DNA from 3 places in the Agrobacterium vacciniicorymbosi genome. Region 2 is predicted to be linked to each of the others. Evidence: predicted binding sites of a transcription regulator. Region 2 holds the regulator's gene; each other region holds the start of a gene.
The links. The regulator PhoB, encoded in region 2, activates phosphate uptake and scavenging genes when phosphate is short. The targets are predictions, from matches to a motif close to TGTCATNNANCTGTCAT.

Region 1 (3,261 bases), on a different contig from region 2:
AACAGGGGGGTAAGTTTCGCCATGACGATCTCCTTTTTGCGAGCGGTCCGGTTGTTCAAACGAAGACGATCCGGCTCGCCTGTGCAAGCCGGATCGTATTTCTTTTACAAAGATTACTGCGTCTGCTTTGCGCCAAGCGCGAAGGTGTCTGCCAGCACGCGATAAACGTCGCTCTGTTCCATGTAACCCTTGAAGCCTTCCGAGCCGGGGCCGGTGGACTGAAGAACGATATCGTCAACAGCGTGAACGCCGCTGTCGCCATCCTTTGGAATATTACCCTGCACGAAGACCGCGCCGGGAACATTCTTGTAGGCTTCGTTGGCGATATATTCCTTCTTCTCGTTCTGGATTGCCGGAACGAAAGGACCATCCATCTTCGGGCGGAATGTTTCGTAATGGTCAGGACCATTATTGGCATTCAGGAACAGGCGGCGGCTGACGTCGATCCGGTCAGGATAACCATCGCCGTCCTTGTCTTCGTAGTTCGGGAAGCCGGCTTCGGCATAGGTGCCGACCTTGGCGCGCATTTCGTCGCCCGGCTTTTCGTCATCGACGGTGCCGATGATGGAAACGCCATGAGCGTGGTCGCCGGTCACGACGATCAGCGTGTCGGGGTTCTTGGCAGCGAATTCACGAGCAACGCCAATGGCCTTGTCGAATTCGATGGTTTCGACAACAGCGCGATCCCAATCCAGCGGGTGAGACATCTTGTCGATGTTTGCTGCTTCGACCATCAGGAAGAAACCGTCCTGGTTCTTGGACAGTTCACCGAGAGCTGCCTTGGTCATATCGACCAGACCGGGCTGGTTCGGGAACTTGTCGACGGTGCCCTTCTTGAGGAAGTTGCGGTCGAGAAGCGTGTCCATGTTGCCGGTGTGGAACAGGCCGAGAAGCTTGCCGGTGTTGGAACCTTCAGCCTTTTCAAGCTCGTTCTTGTCGGTTGCCAGCGTGTAGCCTGCATCCTGGAACAGCTTGATATAGTCCTTGTCGTCCTTGCGCTTGGAACCGGGAACGTCCTTGCCGAGGAAATAGGCAGAGCCACCGCCCAGAACGACGTCAGGCTTGACGTCGAACATCATGCCGGTGATTTCAGCCTTGTCGCCACGCTTGCGGGTGTGGGAAACGATGGCCGCAGGCGTCGCATCCTGCAATTCGGATGTCGTTACGATGCCGATGGACTTCTTCGTCTGGCGGCGCAGGGCCTCACCGATGGTCTCGACCTTCGGGTCATCAAGGCTTGCAGGCGTGCGGTCGCCGTAAACGCCGAGAGCGTTCACAGGAGCCTTGTGGCCGGTCATGTAGGCCGACATGGTGTTGGCGCTATCGGTGGCGATGGCTTCGGTGGACGATGTGCCGATGAAGGCCATGCGGTCCATTTCGTCCATGTTCAGACGACCGTTCGCCTTACCTTCGGTCATGCCCTTGGACATGATGCGGGCAGCGGTGCGGTGCGCAACAGAGAGGCCGTCACCTAGGAGGAAAATGATGTTCTTGGCCTTTGGCGTTTCGCCGGTGCCATAAACAACCCAGTTGACGCTCTTGGTTTCGGAACCGGCGGAAACTTCGACCTTGTAGTCGCCAGCCTTGGCAATCTTAAGGCCACGCAGGGTGACGGCAGAACCGAGAACCTTGTCTTCCTTGCCCTTTTCTTCGGCGGTGAAGGTGACGTCGGCGCCGAAGACGGTCTTGTAGTCCTGGCCGTTGACGGTGATCTTCACGTCTTCAGGCTTTACGACATTCTTGAACTCGACTTTGAAGTCAAAAGGAGAACCGCTGAGAATCGTTGCACGATCAAGCGGATAGACGGTTGCGGCCTGTGCAGCACCGGCAAGCACGGTGGTCGCGACGAATGCGGCGATAAGTTTGCGCATGATAACCTCTAAGGAGTTATGTTTTATAGAAAAGCACCCCGCCTATAGGGACCGCGCATGACAGTGAAATGACGATCCGCGCGAATCTGAGGGGTGCCGCACAACCCGGCTGTTTTTATTTCTGCCGTGTCGAAAGGCGCTCAGGGTGCCTCATCTGTTTTATGCAAGCTTTATTTCTTCATTTTTTGGTGCAATCGACGCATTGATCCGCCTTGCAGCGGGAAAAATCGCTCCTTATATACCCCCCAGACAGCAGCAAGAATGCTGCACAAACCGGAAGACCATCCAAGTCAAGGAGTTGTCAGTGGAATGCCTCCCGGGGTTCCGACAACTCGCTTCAAGGAGAGAAGAGAATGGCAAAAGTAATCGGTATCGACCTTGGCACGACCAATTCCTGCGTCGCAGTGATGGACGGCAAGGACACAAAGGTAATTGAAAACGCGGAAGGTGCACGTACGACCCCTTCCATGGTCGCCTTCAGTGACGATGGTGAGCGTCTGGTCGGCCAGCCTGCAAAACGTCAGGCCGTCACCAACCCAACCAACACCCTGTTTGCGGTCAAGCGCCTGATCGGTCGCCGCTACGAAGACCCGACTGTCGAAAAGGACAAGGGCCTCGTACCGTTCGAGATCGTCAAGGGCGACAATGGCGACGCATGGGTAGAAGCACAGGGCAAGGGTTATTCCCCTTCGCAGATTTCTGCGATGATCCTTCAGAAGATGAAGGAAACTGCCGAATCCTACCTCGGCGAAAAGGTCGAAAAGGCCGTCATCACCGTTCCTGCCTACTTCAACGACGCACAGCGCCAGGCCACCAAGGATGCTGGCCGCATTGCCGGTCTTGAAGTTCTGCGCATCATCAACGAGCCGACGGCTGCTGCCCTGGCTTATGGCCTCGACAAGAAGGAAGGCAAGACGATTGCCGTGTACGACTTGGGCGGCGGTACCTTCGATATTTCCGTTCTGGAAATCGGCGACGGCGTTTTCGAAGTTAAGTCCACCAATGGCGATACCTTCCTTGGCGGTGAAGACTTCGACATGCGTCTGGTCGAATATCTGGCCGGTGAGTTCAAGAAGGATCAGGGCATTGACCTGAAGGGCGACAAGCTTGCGCTTCAGCGCCTGAAGGAAGCTGCCGAAAAGGCAAAGATCGAGCTTTCGTCTTCGCAGCAGACCGAAATCAACCTGCCCTTCATCACGGCAGATGCGACCGGTCCGAAGCACCTGACGCTGAAGCTGACCCGTTCCAAGTTCGAAAGCCTTGTGGACGATCTGGTCCAGCGCACCGTTGCACCATGCAAGGCAGCGCTCAAGGATGCAGGCGTTTCGGCTGCCGAGATCGACGAAGTCGTTCTCGTCGGTGGCATGAGCCGCATGCCGAAGGTTCAGGA
Region 2 (3,261 bases):
GCCGAACCCTTTCCCGAAGACGATCTACGAAAACATCGCCTACGGCCCGCGCATCCATGGTTTGGCCCGCAACAAGGCGGACATGGATCAGATCGTCGAGTCGAGCCTTCAGAAGGCCGGTCTGTGGAACGAAGCCAAGGATCGTCTGCACGAATCCGGCACCGGCCTGTCCGGCGGTCAGCAGCAGCGTCTGTGCATCGCCCGCGCCATTGCGGTTTCGCCTGAAGTCATCCTGATGGACGAGCCCTGCTCGGCACTGGACCCGATTGCAACCGCCAAGGTCGAGGAACTGATCCACGAACTGCGCGCCAATTACACCATCGTCATCGTTACCCACTCCATGCAGCAGGCAGCCCGCGTGTCGCAGCGCACCGCCATGTTCCATCTGGGCCATCTGGTGGAAGAAAACGACACCGACAAGATGTTCACCAACCCGGACGACCAGCGCACGCAGGACTACATCATGGGTCGCTTCGGCTGATCTGACGCTGGTTCAAACCCTTCGCATGGCACCGCTTGAGCCCGGTCGGGCTTGCGGGCCAGTGCATCGAAACTGGAGACTTCGAACATGCCGACACATTCCCATATTATGTCCGCCTATGATGATGAACTGAAGTTCCTCACCCGCCGCATCGCCGAAATGGGTGGTCTGGCTGAACAGATGTGCGCCGATGCGGTGCGCGCTCTGGTCAACTCGGATGCAGCGCTGGCCCAGAAGGTCATCTCTGACGATACGATCCTCGATCATGCCGAGCGCGAGATCGGCGACAAGGCCATCGTGACCATCGCCAAGCGTCAGCCCATGGCGTCCGACCTGCGTGAAATCATCGGTTCGCTGCGCATCGCTGCCGATCTGGAGCGCGTCGGCGATCTTGGCAAAAATACTGCCAAGCGCGTCATCGCCGTTGCCGGCACTGGCGTTCCGCGCAAGCTGGCCCGTGGACTGGAGCACCTGTCGGAACTGGCGCTGGTGCAGCTGAAGGAAGTGCTGGACGTCTATTCCACGCGCTCCGCAGAAAAGGCACAGGCCATCCGCGAGCGCGACGAAGAGATCGACGCCATGTATACCTCGCTGTTCCGCGAGCTTTTGACCTACATGATGGAAGATCCGCGCAACATCACGACCTGCACGCATCTGCTGTTCTGCGCAAAGAACATCGAGCGCGTCGGCGACCATGCGACCAACATCGCGGAAACCATCTATTACATGGCCACCGGCAGCCAGCCGGAAGGTGAGCGTCCGAAGGACGATAGTTCCAACACGCTCGGTGCAGTAACCGAGTAAGTTTTACAGCATCGGCGCCCTTGGATCGGAAACGATGTTTGGAATGCCGGTGTGTAGATCAACAGGCCAGAGCGTCCGTGATGCGTCCAAATGAACGCATGGCGCTCTGGTAAGACTGGCGGAGTCCCAAGCCTATGGTGCCGAAAATCGCAGTTGTCGAAGATGAAGAGGCTTTGAGCGTTCTTCTTCGTTACAATCTGGAATCCGAAGGTTACGATGTCGACACCATTCCCCGTGGCGACGAGGCGGAAATCCGCCTGCAGGAGCGCACGCCGGATCTGCTGATCCTGGACTGGATGCTGCCGGGCGTTTCCGGCATCGAACTGTGCCGTCGCCTGAGAATGCGCCCCGAGACCGAGCGTCTGCCAATCATCATGTTGACGGCACGCGGTGAGGAAAGCGAGCGGGTGCGCGGACTGGCCACGGGTGCTGACGACTATGTGGTCAAGCCATTCTCCACCCCGGAACTGATGGCGCGCGTCAAAGCCATGCTGCGCCGCGCCCGCCCGGAGGTTCTGTCGTCTGTTCTGAAATGCGGTGATATCGAGCTGGATCGCGAAACGCACCGCGTCCACCGCAAGACCCGCGAAGTGCGCCTCGGGCCAACCGAATTCCGCCTTCTGGAGTTCCTGATGGTCTCGCCGGGCCGCGTCTTCTCCCGCTCGCAACTTCTCGACGGCGTCTGGGGTCACGATATCTATGTGGACGAACGCACCGTAGACGTCCATGTCGGCCGCCTGCGCAAGGCGCTCAACTTCTCCAACATGCAGGATGTAATCCGCACCGTTCGCGGCGCGGGTTATTCCATGGAAGCCTGACAGGCGCTCCACCACTGATATTTCGCACAACGCGCGCTATTGCCTCACCGGGTCAACAGCGCGCGTTTTGTATTTTTGCGCAGCTTAGGCAGGAATAGGTACGAGAAGGGGAGCCATCTCCAGCCGGTAACGAAGATATATTTTTGACTCCTTTGAACTGGTTTGCGCCAGAAGTTGCGGATGGAAAGGGGAAGCGGGGATATCCGCTTGCCGCGCAGTTTTCCTGAGTAAAAACAAAGGGCAGGTACATTTTCAAAATTGAAAATCCAGCACGGATTATTATATTTCTGAAGAGGCTGCTGCGTTGCAAGATAAACGCTCATTTCAATGATCTGAAATTTAAAGTTTGACTATCCGGCCATAACCCTCTATCACTGGTTTATCGATATTTTGCTTGCTGAGCTTTGGTTGCCGCGCGATTAGCACCGCGTTTTGAACTAACCCTTTCCTTCAAAAAAATCGCTATACTCGCACACAGGGCGTCAGTTCTGTGATCTATAACTTATGCTTTGAAAGGGTTCATTATGACCACAGGCACAGTAAAATGGTTTAACTCCACCAAGGGCTTCGGCTTCATTCAGCCAGACAACGGCGGCACAGACGCATTCGTACACATCTCCGCTGTAGAGCGTGCAGGTATGCGCGAAATCGTTGAAGGCCAGAAGCTGAGCTACGACCTTGAGCGCGACAACAAGTCGGGCAAAATGTCGGCCTGCAATCTCCAGGCTGCTTAATACGGACTCCGCTTTCCTTTGACCACGGATGTACTGGCACTGTCGAAAGCATGAGACCAAGCGAGGTCAGGCACGTTGCCTGGCCTTTTTTTGTGCCGCCCGGCGGTACAGGCTTCGGACACCGCGCCCATGGGCGCAAACGCTCCGGGCCACTCGATCCACCCCGCAGCGGCGTTTTTGGAAATCGATCCCGATTTCGGCTGATGCGACAGGAAGGAAATTCCATGTCTGAAACACACAGCAAATCTCGCCAGCAGGCGGAAATCGCATTCGGTGAAACGCAGTCGCAGTTCTTTGCACGCGGCCACGCTGTTGATGAACTCAATTCGATTGCCCAGGCGCGTGATGAAAAGACGCAGCGCCTGCGTGAAGCGCGCCTTGCCAAGGAACTGCAAGACAGCCTGGCACCTGCCAAGACACCCGC
Region 3 (3,261 bases), on a different contig from region 2:
CCAGTCTATCAGGCGGGCAAAGCTTTCATCGGCTTCTGCTACGCCCTGTGCATAGGTGGTGAGCGCCTCAGTCGCACTATTTGAAAGCGGACCGTTGATGGAGACCGAATTGTTGGCGTAACGGTTCGGCTCATAGGGGCCGTGTCCCTGAAGGGTGACAGCGAAAAGAAAGAGCGGATTGTTCGCCGCATCCACCGCCTGCATGATTTCCGATGTCAGCGCTTCATCCGAAGCGAAGATGCCGCGCTTTTCCATGGGCGGCAACGTTTCTTCCGAACGGAATTCCTCAAAGCCGAAGGATTTGTAGACCTCGCGGCGGTTCCAGAACCAGTCCTGAAACGGGTGCATGGCCATGGCGGAATAGCCTTCACCCCGGAAGAAGGTGGCGAGCGAAGGTACGGGCTGGCGCACATATTGCTGATATGGAATGCTGCCATAGGGCAGGAAGGCGTTGGAAAAACCGGTCAGCGCCTCGAACTCCACATTGGCCGTCATGCCGCCGAATTCGGGTGAGAAGACGTGGCCGGATTGCCTGCTGCGGATGGTTGGCATCGGGTCTTGCGAGAACGAGACATTGGAAAGCCGCGTGGGGTCCCACAGCGATTCGCTCATGATCATGATGACATCAGGCCGCGTGCTGTGGTTGACGGCAAAAGCCGAGCCGTCCGAGGCGATATCCGCAATGGTGTTTTCGCCGTAACCTGCGGGTGCCGTGACATTCGCCATGGGAATGTTGAAGGCAAATGCCATGAGGAAGCCATTGTGGCGGTAATTTTCCTTCTGGTCCCACATCATGGGAATGATGTTGAGCCGGTCCCGCACCCAGGAATGGTGCGAATATTCCATCAGCGAACCAAGTCCCGCCAGCAGCGGCACAGCGAGCGTAAGCCGCCAGATGCGCGCCTTGAAAGGCATAACAGGGGTGTGGCTGCGAACGAAACGCCAAATCATCACACCGGCTGCCACAGCCAGCACAACGCCAACGGCAAGAGCGAGCGCGGTAAACGGCTGTGCTTTCAGCATCGCGGGCAAAAGCTGCAGGATCTGCCGTCCGAACAGCAGATCGGATGGGTAGAGCGGATCGGAAAGATAAAGCTGCTTCTGATGCGACATGAATGCCGTAACCAGCAGAAGCGGGGCGGCGATCAGCAACGACTGATAATGTCTGCCGAACACCGCATCGAGCGCCATGAGGCAAAGCACCACGGCGGCCAGCGTGGTAAAGCCGGGGCGAGCCGGAAACGCCAGGAACGTGCCGATATCATGCAGAGAACCGCGTGCAATCCATTCCATGCAAACAATCAAAAGCAGGGCTGCAAGCGTGAGATTGAGCAACGGATGAACGTCGCCTGCAACTCTGTCTGGGTTCCGCGTCAATGGCTTTGAAAGGACGAGCTTCATCCTTTCGGCAACCGTTGTTTTGGGCACCGAATTCCTCAATATTTCAACTCCGGCAGTCTGTGATGTACCCGTGAATCAGGCGTCATGAAAGTGTCATGTAACTGTCACATAAGCGGGGTGAATGCGACATGAACTCTGCAGAATCCACAAGTGTGCGGAATAACCTTTGCGTGAGGCGCATTGCACGCTGCGGATCGCCATTTTTTATGCCAGTTGAAAGGCTTGCGTTGCGCGGCGTGCAGAGCCACGGTAAATGAGAGTCATGAGCCAAGTACACACCAATCCCAATGTTTTGCGAATTGCCGTCGGGCAGTTCAATCCCACCGTCGGCGATGTCTCTGGCAACCTTGCCAAGGCGCGCGAAGCCCGCGCGGACGCCGCATCGCAAGGTGCGGATCTGCTGCTTCTCACAGAGCTTTTCATCTCCGGTTACCCGCCGGAAGACCTCGTCCTGAAGCCCTCATTCCTCAAATCCTGCCTCCTGGCGGTGGAAGAGCTGGCGGCGGAAACTGCGGATGGTGGTCCCGGTGTCATTATCGGCTTCCCACGTCAGGGCGAAACGGGGCGGCACAATTCTGTCGCGCTGCTGGATGGCGGCAAGATTGTTGCGCTGCGTGACAAGGTGGATCTGCCGAATTACGGCGAGTTCGATGAAAAACGTGTGTTTGCTGAAGGCTCGATTTCCGGCCCCTATAATTTTAGGGGTGTTCGCATCGGCATTCCCATCTGCGAGGAAATCTGGAACGACCTCGGCGTCTGCGAAACTTTGGCCGAAAGCGGTGCCGAAATTCTGCTGGTGCCGAATGGTTCTCCCTATTATCGCGGCAAGGTGGATGTGCGCCATCAGGTGGCCTTGCGACAGGTCATCGAAAGCGGACTGCCACTGATCTTCGCCAATCAGGTCGGCGGTCAGGACGAACTGGTGTTCGACGGCGCAAGCTTCGCCTTTAACACGGACAAGACACTTGCCTTTCAGATGAGCCAGTTCGAATCAACGCTTTCGGTCACGGATTGGAAGCGCACGGAAAAGGGCTGGCATTGCAGCGAAGGCCCGTTCTCGCAAATACCCGAAGGTGAGGAGGCGGATTACCGCGCCTGCATGCTGGGCTTCCGCGATTATGTCAACAAGAACGGTTTCAAGAGCGTGGTGCTCGGCCTTTCCGGCGGTATCGATTCGGCCATTTGCGCGGCCATTGCCGTGGATGCGCTGGGCGAGGAGCGGGTGCGCTGCATTATGCTGCCCTATCGCTATACCTCGGAAGACTCGTTCAAAGACGCCGCAGATTGCGCAAAGGCGCTGGGTTGCCGTTACGACATCGTCCCGATTGCCGAGCCCGTGGATGGCTTTTTGTCGTCACTGGCTGAAATGTTCGAAGGCACGGAAGAAGGCATCACCGAAGAGAACCTTCAAAGCCGTGCCCGTGGCACCATTCTCATGGCCATCTCCAACAAATTTGGCTCGATGGTGGTGACGACGGGCAACAAGTCGGAAATGTCTGTCGGCTACGCCACGCTCTATGGCGACATGAACGGCGGCTTCAATCCCATCAAGGACCTCTACAAAATGCAGGTCTACGCCATTTCAAAATGGCGCAACGGTCATGTGCCGCCAACGGCGCTTGGACCATCGGGCGAAGTCATACCCGCCAACATCATCTCCAAAGCGCCGTCCGCAGAACTGCGCCCCAACCAGACCGACCAGGATTCGCTGCCCCCGTACCCCAATCTGGACGATATTCTGGAATGCCTGGTGGAGCTGGAAATGTCGGTGGAAGAGATTGTCGCACGTGGCCACGATATCGCTACCGTGCACCGCATTGAGCATCTTCTCTATCTCGCCGAATACAAGCGCCGCCAATC

Region 1: ABUK73_RS16130 (alkaline phosphatase) is a predicted target of PhoB. The motif match lies at 1,929-1,945, and genes of this name have one in related genera.
Region 3: ABUK73_RS01330 (LTA synthase family protein) is a predicted target of PhoB. The motif match lies at 1,493-1,509, and genes of this name have one in related genera.

What each region holds. Positions count from the first base shown of each region.
Region 1 covers NZ_JBETMF010000010.1:41,925-45,185, reverse strand. Annotated here, with positions in the region: gene ABUK73_RS16135 (hypothetical protein) at 1-23, opposite strand, end outside; gene ABUK73_RS16130 (alkaline phosphatase) at 114-1,871, opposite strand; gene dnaK (molecular chaperone DnaK) at 2,225-3,261, shown strand, end outside.
Region 2 covers NZ_JBETMF010000004.1:136,469-139,729, forward strand. Annotated here, with positions in the region: gene pstB (phosphate ABC transporter ATP-binding protein PstB) at 1-481, shown strand, start outside; gene phoU (phosphate signaling complex protein PhoU) at 569-1,285, shown strand; gene phoB (phosphate regulon transcriptional regulator PhoB) at 1,420-2,103, shown strand; gene ABUK73_RS08315 (hypothetical protein) at 2,148-2,426, opposite strand; gene ABUK73_RS08320 (cold-shock protein) at 2,628-2,837, shown strand; gene ABUK73_RS08325 (hypothetical protein) at 3,062-3,261, shown strand, end outside.
Region 3 covers NZ_JBETMF010000001.1:255,944-259,204, forward strand. Annotated here, with positions in the region: gene ABUK73_RS01330 (LTA synthase family protein) at 1-1,401, opposite strand, end outside; gene ABUK73_RS01335 (NAD+ synthase) at 1,664-3,261, shown strand, end outside.